3 regions of the Neobacillus sp. GCM10023253 genome follow, and region 2 is predicted to be linked to each of the others. Evidence: riboswitches for the same ligand, from Rfam matches in the RefSeq annotation. Region 2 holds a riboswitch; each other region holds the start of a gene.
What was found. Region 2 has a riboswitch for S-adenosylmethionine ahead of ACFPA1_RS20125 (methionine ABC transporter ATP-binding protein). Riboswitches for the same ligand answer to the same signal wherever they lie in the genome.
Positions count from the first base shown of each region.

Region 1: it holds a riboswitch for S-adenosylmethionine, as region 2 does, so the genes downstream of both, ACFPA1_RS10825 (methionine biosynthesis PLP-dependent protein) here and ACFPA1_RS20125 (methionine ABC transporter ATP-binding protein) in region 2, are expected to answer to the same signal.
Region 3: it holds a riboswitch for S-adenosylmethionine, as region 2 does, so the genes downstream of both, ACFPA1_RS11235 (O-acetylhomoserine aminocarboxypropyltransferase/cysteine synthase family protein) here and ACFPA1_RS20125 (methionine ABC transporter ATP-binding protein) in region 2, are expected to answer to the same signal.

Region 1 is NZ_JBHSHV010000008.1:54,500-59,213, reverse strand. It holds gene ACFPA1_RS10835 (bifunctional homocysteine S-methyltransferase/methylenetetrahydrofolate reductase) at 1-1,198, opposite strand, end outside; gene metC (cystathionine beta-lyase) at 1,201-2,388, opposite strand; gene ACFPA1_RS10825 (methionine biosynthesis PLP-dependent protein) at 2,388-3,500, opposite strand; SAM riboswitch class I at 3,583-3,697, opposite strand; gene ACFPA1_RS10820 (polysaccharide biosynthesis protein) at 4,213-4,714, shown strand, end outside.
Region 2 is NZ_JBHSHV010000016.1:22,025-26,738, reverse strand. It holds gene ACFPA1_RS20135 (MetQ/NlpA family ABC transporter substrate-binding protein) at 1-303, opposite strand, end outside; gene ACFPA1_RS20130 (methionine ABC transporter permease) at 326-997, opposite strand; gene ACFPA1_RS20125 (methionine ABC transporter ATP-binding protein) at 987-2,000, opposite strand; SAM riboswitch class I at 2,097-2,200, opposite strand; gene ACFPA1_RS20120 (NAD(P)/FAD-dependent oxidoreductase) at 2,397-3,512, opposite strand; gene ACFPA1_RS20115 (vWA domain-containing protein) at 3,594-4,190, opposite strand; gene ACFPA1_RS20110 (hypothetical protein) at 4,286-4,714, shown strand, end outside.
Region 3 is NZ_JBHSHV010000008.1:129,594-134,307, reverse strand. It holds gene gcvH (glycine cleavage system protein GcvH) at 1-95, shown strand, start outside; gene ACFPA1_RS11260 (YusG family protein) at 205-444, shown strand; gene ACFPA1_RS11255 (toprim domain-containing protein) at 590-946, shown strand; gene ACFPA1_RS11250 (thioredoxin family protein) at 955-1,266, shown strand; gene ACFPA1_RS11245 (nuclease-related domain-containing protein) at 1,748-2,662, opposite strand; gene ACFPA1_RS11240 (SCP2 sterol-binding domain-containing protein) at 2,908-3,264, shown strand; SAM riboswitch class I at 3,346-3,447, shown strand; gene ACFPA1_RS11235 (O-acetylhomoserine aminocarboxypropyltransferase/cysteine synthase family protein) at 3,517-4,714, shown strand, end outside.

The sequences.
Region 1 (4,714 bases), on a different contig from region 2:
AATGTGATTGCAGACCGATAATGTTGCGGTCCCGACAGGATATATGGATAAGCGGACGCATTCCTAGTTCTTTTTTTACTAAATAGCCTAAAGATTCATTGGAAATCCTCACTTGCGCAAGAGAATTATCTGCTAGTGTAATCGCATCAATTCCGGCTTCCTTTAAAACCTTTGCCCCTTCAAAAAACTTCGTTGTATCAAGCTTTCTTGGCGGATCCAATTCAACGATAACTGATGGCCGTTCCTGCACAATATCTTGAAGTGGGGCGTAGTCCCGCTTGGCAGGAGGATCTTCAACTATGATTTTCTTTGGTTTTAATTCTACTACTTTATCTGTTATCGGAGCGCTGTTTTTTAATTCGGTGGCAAATGCCCTGATGTGTTCAGGTGTTGTGCCGCAGCATCCTCCTAAAAGTCGGACACCTTGCTTGCGGAATTCAGCCGCAGACCTGCGGAAGTAATCGGCATCACCATCATAATGAAACTTTCCATCCGTATAAGCAGGGAGACTGGCGTTTGGATAGGCTGAAAGAAAGGCTCGCTTAGGCAGTTCGATTTGTTCGAGCGCAACCAGCATATGATGCGGGCCAAGCCGGCAGTTTAGGCCGACAACGTCAGCGCCTAGCCCTTCAAGTCTCTGCAGAGCATCATTGACAGGAGTACGGTCCTGCAAAATTCCTGGTTCTGCAAGGGAAACTTGCGCAACAATTGGCAGATTGGTTTCCTTTCTGGCGATGGTCAGGACGGTTTCAAGCTCTTCCAGGTCGTAGAAGGTTTCGAGTAAAAGCCCGTCAACTCCCTCTAATAAAAGGCAATACAGCTGCTCGCGAAAGCTCCGTTTAATTTCTTCTATTGAAATGGATTTGGGCTTGATGCCACGGTTGCCGCCCAAGGTCCCAAGCACATAGGCACGGTTCTCGGCAGCTTTTTTGGCATTTAGTACAGCGGCGCTGTTGATGTCCTTGACTGAATCCTCTAGCCCGTATCGTCCAAGCTTTAAATAGTTGGCCGCATAGGTGTTCGTTTGAATAATATCGGCACCGGCATCAATATAGGCTTTGTGGATATTCTGAATTTGCTCAGAGCGGGAAAGATTCAATTCCTCAAAACAGGAATCTTTTCCATAGGAATAAAGCATTGTTCCCATAGCCCCGTCGGCTATCAAAATTTGATTTTGTAATTTTTCTAAAAAACTCATCGCTATTCTCCTTGAGAGAGCACATAATTATTCACCTGAAGCTTTTCCAAGGCTTGTGAAAAATCCTTGATTAAATCAGCAGGGTTTTCCAGTCCGACGGATAGGCGAAGCAGGCTATTTTTAATTCCCCTTTTTTCACGTTCCTCCTGAGGCATGGCGGCATGCGACATTTTGGCCGGATAAGACAAAATTGACTCTACTGCACCAAGGCTGACCGCAAAGACAGGGATTTTTACATTTGACACAAAGGTACGCATGGCATCCTCATCAGCAAGCTCAAAAGAAAGGACTGCACCTGCACCGCTTGCTTGCGCCTCCTGCAATTCCTTTTGCGGATGATTTTCAAGCGCTGGGTAATACACTTTTTCAATAGCTGAATGTGACTCTAGGAATCTCGCAATCTCTAAAGCAGCTCTTTGCGATTGTTCAAGCCGGACTTGAAGAGTTTTTAGACCTCTCATCACAAGCCAGGCATCCTGCACACCGAGCACTGCGCCAAACGAATTTTGTAAAAAATAAAGCTGTTTTGCTAATTCCTCGTCTTTTACTACCGCAAGTCCTGCAACCACATCGCTGTGGCCTGAAAGAAACTTAGTGGCACTGTGAAGGACAATATCAGCACCAAGCTCTAACGGCCGTTGCAGTGCAGGAGTTAGGAAGGTATTATCAACAAAAGTCAGGGCGCCAATGGACTTTGCCAACTGGCTGATGGCTTTGATATCGGTCACCTTCAACAACGGGTTGGATGGTGTTTCTACATAAAACGCCTTTGTATTTGGCTTAATTGCTTGCTTGACTTGATCAAAGTCAGTCATATCCACAAACGTATGCTCAATCCCGAAGCGTGTCAAAACTTGTGTTACCATGCGATAGGTCCCGCCGTATACATCTTCTGTAACAATCACATGATCTCCGGAGGAGAGAAGCAGGAAGGCTGTGGAAATAGCGGCCATTCCTGAAGAAAAGGCAAACCCGCGAACTCCGCCTTCAAGTTCCGCAATGATATCCTCCAAGGCTTCCCGAGTCGGGTTTAAACTGCGGGCGTAATCATATTTTCCGAAACTATCAATTTCAAATTGATGAAAGGTGGATGCATGCTGGATTGGAACACTGACCGCTCCTGTTTGTGCATCCATTTTATGACGATTATGAAGCAGCCTTGTTTCAAAACTAAATTCTTCGTGTCCCATTACACATTCACTCCTTCAACCAATTTTGCAAAAGCTTGCTCTAAGTCAAAAATGATATCTCCTGCGTCTTCAATTCCTACAGAAAAACGCAATAGACGGTTACAGACACCTTGTGCAATTCGGATTTCTTCCGGGATATCAGCGTGGGTCTGAGTCGCCGGATACGTGATAAAGCTTTCGGTTCCGCCAAGGCTTTCAGCAAACGAAATCAGTTTTATGTTTTGCAGGAACGGATTTACCCACGTTTCATCTTTAATACGGAAAGAAACCATTCCGCCTCTTCCTGGGTAAAGGACATCTGTCACCGCATCGCTATTAGAAAGAAACTTAACAACAGCCTTAGCGTTTTTCTCATGCCGTTCCATACGGAGCGACAATGTTTTCATCCCGCGCATTAACAACCAGGAATCGAAGGGGCTTAAAACGGCACCCGCACCGTTATGATGGAAGGCCAATGCTTCACAAAGTTCCTTACCCTTCGCAACAATAAGTCCAGCAAGAACATCATTGTGGCCTCCAAGGTATTTCGTTGCACTATGAATCACGATATCTGCACCAAGTGCAATCGGCTGCTGCAGAAGAGGGGTATAGAAGGTGTTGTCCACAATTAACAAAATGTCATGCGCTTTGGCAATTTTTGCAATGGCAGCAATATCGGCTTCCTGCATAAGCGGATTAGTTGGTGTCTCCAAGAAGATTGCTTTTGTATTTGGTGTAATGTTGTTTTCAACCTCTTCAGGACAACAGGTATTTACATATTGGCTTTTCAAGCCCCACTTTTGAAAGCCTTTTTCGAGCAAACGGTAGGTTCCACCATATAAATCCTCGCTAACCAGCCATTCATCACCAGACTGAAATAAGGAAAGAATCGTTAAAATGGCCCCCATTCCAGAACTGCAGGCAAAGCCTTGGTCTCCGCCTTCTAAATCGGCGATAGTTTTCTCAAGCAGCTGACGTGTTGGATTTCCGGTTCGAATATAATCAAATCCTGTGGATTGTCCAATCCCCTCGTGCCGGAATGCAGTTGAAAAATATACTGGGGGATTAACGGTTCCTGTTGTAGTTTCACTGCGGTTCCCAATTTGAGCAAGTTTCGTATCCATTTTATACATTGTTGTCTACACTCCTTTTTGATATTAAAAAAAGGCCTTCTATAAGAAGAAGACCTTTGCATGTACAATACATCTGTCACTCTTCTTATCTCGCAAATTAGTAACAATTTGCAGGACTTAGCACCGTTTCAATGTAAAAGACATTGAAGGTTGCTGAGGTGTCACCGGGCCCTTCCCTCAACCTCTCTTGATAAGAACATATTAATATTTTGACTATTTATAAAATTTACTACAGTTTTGGCGGTTCGTCAATTAGTTTTTTATCCAAGGAAAGCAGTAAAGTGTAAAACAATTCTATTATCAGCTTTAAAAGTACAATTGTCCATTTTTGGCTTGTCCTCATTATTGTAAATTACTATTTTATTTCGGATTTTACAAAACAGAACAGGAGGAAAAAAATATTAGGGATATTTACCTAGTAAGTTCTGAATGGTATTTTTTTCAAATAAAATAGTTCTTGTTAAGGTACAAGTGATTCGTAAAATAGAATTTTACTGGTGAGGTTTCCTAGCCATTATCAAAGGAGACACTCGATCATGCTGTGGGTTTAAATATACCTTAGACGCAAGTCGTCGAGAGCGTGGTGTGAGGGGGGGTTAGATGCCCTATACATAATTAAAGTTTTTGATTATTTAGGGCTTCACGAAGCCTGGATAATCAAAAGCTTTAATCTTGGCTGCTATAAAAGCTAATGTACAAAAGGGGAGAGATTATGACCTACAGACAGAGGTTGTCATTATTTTTTTTAATAGACTCATGTATTGTCATAGGTGCAATATTCTTAAGCAGATTTCTGGTTGATGCTACCACTCATTTATTTACCTTTTTGATTATTTTTACTTCATTTTCAATTTTACTTAGCCACCACATCTTTTCAGTCATGTTCAACCTTTATAAAAAGGCTTGGGAATATGCCAGCATAGGAGAGTTATTAATCATTTTTAAGGTTGTGACCTATTCAATCATTTTTGCTGCAGTCCTGCAGAAAATTTTCTTCCTTGAAATCAATGTCAGGCTTCTCGCTGTTACTTGGTTACTCCATATTATATTCATTGGCGGCTCCAGATTTTGCTGGAGAGTTTTTCGGGATTCTCATTATCAAAAGAACCAAAATAAAAATCGTACCCTCATCATTGGTGCGGGAGCTGCAGGGACAATGGTTGCCAGACAGTTATTGAAGAATCGGGGTATCAATCTTCTTCCTGTGGGCTTCA
Region 2 (4,714 bases):
ATTTTGAAGGTAAATCGTGTGCTGGAACAGGTTGGCATCGATATCGCCATTGTTTAATGCTTTGTTTGGCTGGATATAGTCACTAAATTCAACAAGCTCAACCTTGTAACCCTTTTTTTCTAAGCCTGGTTTAATCGCTTTTGTTACCATGTCGCTATATGGGCCTGCAGTCGCGCCTATTTTAATATCTTTTGATTCTGTTGCTTTCTCTTTTCCACTGGCTGCCTTTTCAGTGTTGCTACCGCAAGCAGCTAGTGCAAAGACTACACATAGTAATAAAATGCTTGTTAACCATTTTTTCATTGTCATTTTCCCCTTTTCTTATTTATCTTTTATCTACAACTTTGGCGATGTAATCGCCAAGAAGCTGAATGACCTGAACTAAAATAATTAAGATTAAAACTGTTGAAATCATGATGGTATTGTCGTACCGGTAATAACCGAAGCGAATCGCCAAGTCTCCAATACCGCCGCCGCCGACTGTTCCGGCCATAGCGGAAAATCCTACTAAACTGATGAGTGTTAAAGTGACACCTGAGATAATGCCGGATCTTGCTTCAAGTAATAGGACATCTTTTATTATCATCCACGGGGTTGCCCCGGCAGCAATAGCTGCTTCGATGACCCCTTTATCGATTTCTCTTAGAGCATTTTCCACGATTCTTGCGAAAAAAGGAATCGCCGCTACTGATAATGAAACACTAGCTGCAGTTGGTCCGATGGTTGTTTTCACTAAGAAGTTCGTTAATGGAAGCAAGGCTACCAATAAAATGATAAATGGGACAGACCGAACCATATTAACGACAAAACCTAAGATATTTTGGACTAGACGATTTTCTAGAAATAAACCTTTATCGGTTATGTAAAGCAATATCCCAACCGGCAATCCGATTACCGTTGAAACCACCAACGAAATCGCAATCATATAGATGGTTTGAAAAAATGCTTTATTGATATCCGGAATAAGCTCCATCAGATGTGCAAAATCAAAGCCCATTGTGTAACACCTCCACCTGCGCTGCCCGGTTTTCAATATAATTTAGGGCTTTTTCTATTTCCTCTTTTTGTCCTTTTAGCTCCATTATGAAAATACCAAGCGGTTGCTCTTGAATATATTCTATTGAACCATGCAGAAAATTACCTTTTAGGTTAAATTGTTGAAGAGTATCAGAAATGACTCCCTCTCTAGCGACTTTTCCTTTGAAGGTCACTTTGACTATTGGACCCTGGCAGCTTTTTAGAATAACTTCCGGGATTTCAAGAGTTACAACACTTTCTATGAATTCTTTTGTAAGTGCTGTATGCGGGTTGGCAAAAATGTCATATACCGAACCTTCTTCCACAACTCGTCCATCCTGCATAATCGCCATGCGGCTGCAGATTTCTTTAACAACATCCATCTCGTGAGTGATCAATACGATCGTGATATTTAGTTCTTTATTGATTTTTTTTAACAATGTAAGAATTGACTTCGTTGTCGTTGGGTCGAGTGCTGATGTTGCTTCGTCACATAAAAGCACCTTCGGATTATTTGCGAGAGCCCTTGCAATACCGACCCGCTGTTTTTGACCGCCGCTTAGCTGTGACGGATAGACATCACGCTTATCGGAAAGACCAACCATTTTGAGGAGTTCCTCTACTCTCTGCTTTACCTGGCCCTTAGGGTAGTTAGCAGCCTTTAAAGAGAAAGAAATATTTTCATAGACTGTTTTTTGGCTGATTAGGTAAAAATGTTGAAAAATCATGCCTATTTTTAAACGTGAAGATCGTAATTGCTCGCCTTTTAGGGATGTCAGGTCAGTGCCATCGACCGTTATACTGCCAGAGGTTGGCCGCTCTAAAAGATTGATACAACGAAGCAGTGAGCTTTTTCCAGCACCGGAATAGCCAACAATGCCAAAGATTTCTCCTTCTTTAACTGTGAGTGAAACATTATCCACACCTTTTACTTCACCTTTTTTTGTTTTGTAAACTTTAGTAAGGTTTTTTATTTCAATCATACTGATTACCTCATTTTTCCGATATCTAAACTAGACTTTATACCCAAATAAAAAGCCCCTTTCATCTGAAAGGAGCATCGAAATAAACATCTCGGTGGCTTATCTTTCAGAATGAAATCATTCTGCAGGAATTGGCACCTTCCCAATCGGGGGTTGCCGGACGTCATTGGGCCATGTCCCTCGGTCTCTCTGGATAAGAAAATTAAATTAACAAATAATTAAGTTATATTAAGATACTACAAATCTATTCTTATTTTGTCAATCGTCTAAATTATAATACAATTTATTCGACAGCGTTTTCAATATTGCTATATCAACTTTATTATTAATTTTAAAATTTTTTTATTAGATTAGAAAAGAGCTTTTCGCATGAAAAGCTCTTTGTATCATTTAACATTAGGTTAAAGCACCAGCAACACTATAGTTAATTAAATCAATCTCAGTCTGTTCATCAAGTGCTAATTTAGCTAGTTCAGCTCCTAGATAAGGTCCGCTAGTTAACCCGGATGAACCTAGGCCATTTGCCACTAAGATTCCTTCAAAATTAGGCAATTCCCCTATTACGGGAAGAAAACCTGGTGTAAAAGGTCTAAAACCTACCCTAGTTTCCAAAATTGTTCCACTGGCAAGACCTGGTGCAATCGCTAAAGCTTTATTTAAGATTTCTTGGATTCCTCCAGCTGTTACCCGATTATCAAATCCTGCATCATTTTCGTGGGTAGCTCCTATTACTACCCGACCATCTGCAAATGATAGTATATATTGATCAGATGGCGGTATAATAACCGGCCATAAGTTAGTATTCATGTCTGACATTTGTAAGTGGATTATTTGCGCCTTTTGGGGCCTTACTAAAAATTCAACCCCTAGAGGCAGCAATATATCCTTCGCCCATGCTCCTGCCGTGACGATTACGTGGTCAGCCAAAAATGCTTTTTCACTCACTTTTACCCCTTGGACTTTATTATTGTGACTGATTAATGAGGCATTCCCTTTAACGATTTGGGCACCATACTTTACTGCAGAGTTTATCAGGGCATTACGTAAAGCCCGGCCATTTACACGTGCCCCGCCACTAACATAAACCCCGCCAAATTCATTAGACAACGGCGGAAAAAGTCGATTCGTTTCAGTTGGAGATAAAATTGTTATTTCGCCGATTTCGGGAGCATCCTCCCAACGGGTCCGTGCCCGTTCTGCCATCTTTTCCAACTTTGCTGGATCAGTATGAATACTTAATGCCCCAACTCGTTTGTAGCCTGTTTCCCTCTCCCCATCGGCTTCAAGCTGTGCTATTAATTCTGGGTAATATCGCGCCCCGCCTTTAACCAACTGATACCAAGCTTTATTACGTCGTTGGGACAACCATGGGCAAACAATCCCTGCAGCTGCGTCAGTGGCTTGCCCTAGGTCTTGCCGATCAACGATGATGACCTCTGCACCCCATTTGGCAAGGTGATAAGCCGTAGATGCCCCCAATATACCTGCTCCTATTACAATTACCTTTTGCATGATTCACCTCAAAACAAAAACTCAGTCCTATAGACTGAGCTAAGTAGATACTGAATATTTTACACCAATCGTACCATCGTTTTAAAGTTTCCTTGTGTGCTGCCTTCTCTCCATTACTTGCTCACACACCATATTATACATAACCTCAACACCTTTTTCAGATGCTTCGAAGTTAAAGGCATTTTCAACGTCTATTCCTAAGCTCTCCGCTTCCTTCGCAGCATCTATGTTTGCTCCTAAAAAGATAAACTCCCAATTGTATTTCTCCTGCTGATGCCTTATTAGCTCTTTCACTTTTTCATAGGTGAATTCAGAGCTTGCATTCTCCATTCCGTCAGTCGTGATAACAAATATCACCTTGCCAGGCCGCTTATTCTCATCTGTTTTGGATAATCGATACCCTACATCTAGAATTGTTTTCCCCACTGCATCCAACATTGCCGTCATACCTCTTACATAATACTCCTGATCAGTGAGGTTAGCCTGTCTTGCATCAACCCCATTCCATAGGATTTCGTATTGATCGTCAAATAAAACAGTTGTAACCAGTATCTCCCCTTCCAACTTCCTCTGTTTCTCAATAAATCCGTTAAACCCGCCAATCGTATCACTTTCAAGTCCAGCCATTGACCCGCTTCGGTCAAGCAAGAAAATAATTTCAGTCATATTCGTGTTCATCTCTATCATCCTTTCAATATTGTTTATAAAATAATAATAGGGTATTAAATCTAGGAAATGGTCGCCTCTCAAGCGACATTTTTGGGGGTAGAATTATGCTGGATAAACACTTGCTAGTAGAATTGCAGGTATATATTGAAAGAAACCTAAACATCCTTACTTACTCAATGATGGAGTCTAATGAAATACATAGTATCGAGATAGAAGATTTTATCAAAAACAAACGCCAGCCGACCTTCAACCAAACTCTATTCAAATTGATAGATAAAAAAGGAGCTGGCGACACAGAAACCTACAAAAAAGCCGGATTGGATCGCAGGCATTTTTCTAAGATCCGCTCGAATCCAGAATACCGCCCACGAAAAAATACAGTAGTGGCCTTGGCGCTTGCCCTTGAATTAAACAAAAAAGAAACCGACAAACTGTTAAGTTCGGCCGGTTATTCATTGTCCGACAGTGAAACCTTTGACTTGGTCATCCAATTCTGTCTGGAGAAAAAAATATATGATGTCCACGATGTCAAT
Region 3 (4,714 bases), on a different contig from region 2:
AAGCATGGATGATCGTGGTTGAAGTCTCAAATAGCGGCGAGCTGGATGAACTGATGACTGCCGAGCAATACGAAGAAATGATTAAAGAAGATTAATTTTTTGAGCGAAAAAGCGCCCATTGCGGGTGCTTTTTCTTTTTATTACCACTTTTTCTTCTGAGTTAATGGGGAAACTATTAATAAAATTATATGGCAGGTGGAAAAAATGGCATTGAATCAACATAAGATAGACGTAACAGACCGGGTAGTGGGCAAGCTCAAAAATGGAGAATTAGAGCTGTTTTTGGAAAATCAGTCAATCGGCATATGTAAGCTTCCAGAGAATGTTCAAATGAAGCTCGAACATCATTTTGAAGCCGAAGGCCAAAAAATATATCAGCATGTCACCACAACAGAGGGCCGGGATGCCAAGTATACTGACTGTGATGATGGTGGATGGTGCTGAGAAATGAAAGGATTCCATCATCTTTTAAGCAAATTCCTATTTTTAAAATACTAATGATGGTATAGTTGACATACAAAGATGTGTACACGTATTAGTAATTCCGGAATATGTTAACAGTAAACCACTTCATATCAGGTGATGGATGATGAATGATTCGTATGTTGACAAAGTTCTTATTGTGGAAGGAAAATCGGACAAAAACAAGGTCAAGAATATTTTAAAAGAGCCCGTCGAAATAATTTGTACAAACGGGACCATTAGTCACACAAAGTTGGATGAGTGGATTGATATTCTTGAGGACAAAGATGTCTACATTCTTGTTGACGCCGATGCTGCAGGTGAAAAGCTGCGCAAGCTTTTTAAAAGGGAATTTCCAAATGCAGAGCATTTATATATAGACCGAATGTACCGCGAAGTGGCAACCGCCCCAGAGCACCACTTAGCAACGGTTTTGCTGGGGGCAAACATTGACGTGCATAAAGAGTTTTTAGAGATGGGCTGAAGTTACTGATGTTAGAATGGAATCGAGATGAATTTTCCGCGTTTTGGGAGCGCGGCGAGCGCGGTCTAGTTTACTTTTATACACCCATGTGCGGGACGTGCCAAGTGGCCGGGAAAATGCTAGTTGTCGCGGAGGCAGCACTTGGGGATGTTAGTATTGGAAAAATGAACCTAAATTACTATCCCGATTTGGCTCGGTCTTTTGCGATTGAAAGCGTGCCGTGCCTGTTGTTTGTTGATAATGGGCGTGTGGAAGAGACGCTTTACGCATTTCATTCGGTTCCGTATTTGTTAGAGAAGATAAAAAAATACTTGAGATGATGAGCAGACGCCGAGTGGGGCGTCTGTTTTTTTTGTTTGAGGAAAAAGATAACAATTAAGGCGTCTTAGAGCCCGAGCTGCCGAAAAATCGAGAGGAAGGGTAACCAATAAAGGGAATGGGTGCCCGGTCCAGCGCAAAATTGAGAGGAAAGGTAACCAATAAGGGATATGGGTGCCCAAACCGCTGTAAAACCAAGAGGAAGGGTAACCAATAAAGGGAATGGGTGCCCGGTCCGGCGCAAAATCGAGAGGAAAGGTAACCAATAAGGGATATGGGTGCCCAAACCGCTGTAAAACCAAGAGGAAGGGTAACCAATAAAGGGAATGGGTGCCCGGTCCGACGCAAAACCAAGAGGAGGGGTAACCAATAGGGGATTGGGCGCACGACCCGCTGTAAATCCAAAGGGAAAGGTAACCAATAAAAGGAATGGGTGCCCTGGCCGTAAACTTATTATCCCCCAATACCCAAAAAGGTAATTATTTACTCAAAAAACGACCATTGACCATGTCCTATTAGTTTGTAGTTTTCCTTAAGAACCCTTCGAATCATTTTCTTAGAAAAAACGCCCCCGCACCACTCAAACACCAAATTCGTCGTAATCTTAAACTTCGGAAAAAGTAACCTTAACTCCCCAACACACCGCAACACCGCAGACTCCAGTTTCTCCTGACACCCACACGTATTACAAACCATTTTCCTCTCCCCAACAGAAACCGAAAATGAGTTGCACTTCGAACAATAAGGACCCTTTTTCAGCTCCTCATGTGTATAAGTCGGCTTTGTGGCATTTGGATAATCACCTTGATCCAAAGAAATTAACAGGTCTGCCAATCTCTGATGGCCTCCATTCAGGTTTGATGGGATATTTTCTAATTTTCTTATGAAGCGATTGAGTTGTGTTGGGAGAATAACATGATTGTTTTGAGGAGCAATGTATAAGGTGAACGTGGGGTTAATATGAACCACGTAGGATTCAACCGGCAAATTAAATCTGTATTCATCGAGAAGCTGCCGCAGCTTGGATTCGCTGCGCATTAATTGAAGGATAGGGTCGTCAATTTCGGTATCATTTTTACAAAAACGGTCGGGATCAGATTTATAAATATAGTCTCCTTCAAAATTTTTAACATCAATCAGGTAAATTGTTTTTTGAAAAATAATAATAGTATCGGTTTGGAAGTATTTTCCTTTCAATTTAAAGAGCAAGTCATTTACTACGATGCAGTTATTCTTCATTCCTTCGGTAATAGCATCAAACATCACTTCTCCTTGATAGCCTTTTTCAAGAGAGTAATACTTTCTCCTGTCTATATCAGCAAGTGCCATACGCGGGTTTAGGGCCCGTAACATAAGCAACTCCTTTGGTACTCCGCGCGATTTTTTTGGTGTAGGCATAGTCCACATCCTCTCAAATAATTATAAATACCCATATCCAATTTTACTCCAACTTACTAAAAAGCAAATTAGAAAGTACGAATATTTTGTTAACTTTACCAGTATCTTGCATAGTGCGACATATTTCTCGGGAAATGTTAATATTTCCCCACACGTCCGAAGATAATGTCGAGCAATTCATAAAGGAATAGGCAAATCGCTGCTGAATAGTAATTGGTATAGACAAGGATTTCGGAGTGATTAAAATGATAGAAGAGGTTAATAGCTTTTTAAAAACATTCAAAGACCAAGGACATATTCTTCCGCTAATTCAGCACGCAGAACTTAGGATTAGCCTAAGCACCACCGAACAGCAATCGGTTCAACTGGTTATTAAAAACGGGGAAATATTCGCCCTCTATGATTCACACCAGGAGCAGGCAAATTGTCAAATCCATGGCGGCCTACAAGAACTAAAGCAACTTCTCGAAGGGCAAGAAAGATTAAGGGTACTGCAACGTAATGGCGCCCTGAACGTAAAAGGCGCACTAAGGGCTGCATTATTACTGGAATCACTATTTTATTTAACTAAAGCTCAGACAAATCTTGCCGAAATAATTTAATCAAAGGTATTGACTCGGAATTAAACTTCAGGTATTATCTTTTTAGAATATTCAAGCAATGAACAGCAAACTAAATATACATTCTTATCAAGAGCGGCGGAGGGACTGGCCCGTTGAAGCCCGGCAACCGGTGACCACACGGTGCTAAATCCAGCAGAGCAAACGGGCTCTGAAAGATAAGAAGAGCGGAGAACCCCCATCTTCTTATAGGAAGCATGGGTTTTATTTTTATATTGGGAGGGAATAAGAACTATGTCAGAAAAACAAAAGAAGTTAAGGTTTGAAACATTAAGTGTTCACGGTGGCCTCTCACCAGACCCTGTAACAGGAGCACGGGCGCTACCAATCTATCAAAATAACGCCTACCAATTTAAAAGCACAGAGCATGCCGCCAACCTATTCGCCTTAGCGGAACCTGGGTACATATATACACGGATTCATAATCCAACCACAACTGTTTTCGAAGAAAGAGTATCGCTCCTAGAAGGCGGCGTTGGCGCACTGGCAGTGGCAAGCGGTATGTCTGCCATCACATTGGCCATCTTAAACATTGCCGAAGCGGGTGATGAGATTGTTGCTGCATCCAATCTATATGGTGGAACGTATAATCTATTTGCAGTGACCCTGCCTAAATACGGGATTAATGTGAAGTTTGTAGACCCAGAGAATCCGGAAAACTTCCGTGCCGCCATTACGGAAAAAACAAAAGCTGTTTTCGCTGAAACGATCGGCAATCCAAGCTTAAGAATCCTTGATATTGAAAAGGTAGCCAATATTGCTCATGAAGCAGGGGTTCCTCTTATCGTGGACAATACCTTTGCAACACCATACTTGTGCCGTCCAATTGAGCATGGCGCTGATATCGTCGTTCACTCCGCAACTAAGTGGATATTAGGTAATGGAACAACTACAGGGGGCATCATTGTCGACGGAGGAAAGTTCGATTGGAATTCACCGAAATTCCCTGGCTTAACAACGCCAGACTCCAGCTATCATGACCTTGTTTATGCAGAGGCACTTGGACCGGTTGCTTATATTATTAAAGCACGCGTACAGCTTCTCCGCGACATGGGGCCGGCACTAAGCCCGCAAAGCTCATTCCAGTTTGTTCTTGGGTTAGAAACGCTTCATGTACGGATGAAAGAGCATGTCGCCAACACCAAAAATGTAGTGGAATACTTGCATAATCATCCTGCGGTTGAATGGGTTTCTTATCCGGGGCATCCATCACATCCTGACTATGAATTGGCGCAAAAATATTTACCTAAGGGCGCTGGTTCAATGGTTGTATTTGGCATTAAAGGCGGAAGAGAAGCCGGTGCGAAATTAATCGATGCGATCACCCTATGGGCGCACGTGGCTAATGTCGGCGATGCCAAGAGCTTAATTATCCACCCGGCAAGCACCACACATCAGCAGCTGGATGCGGAAGGATTAAAGTCAGCAGGTG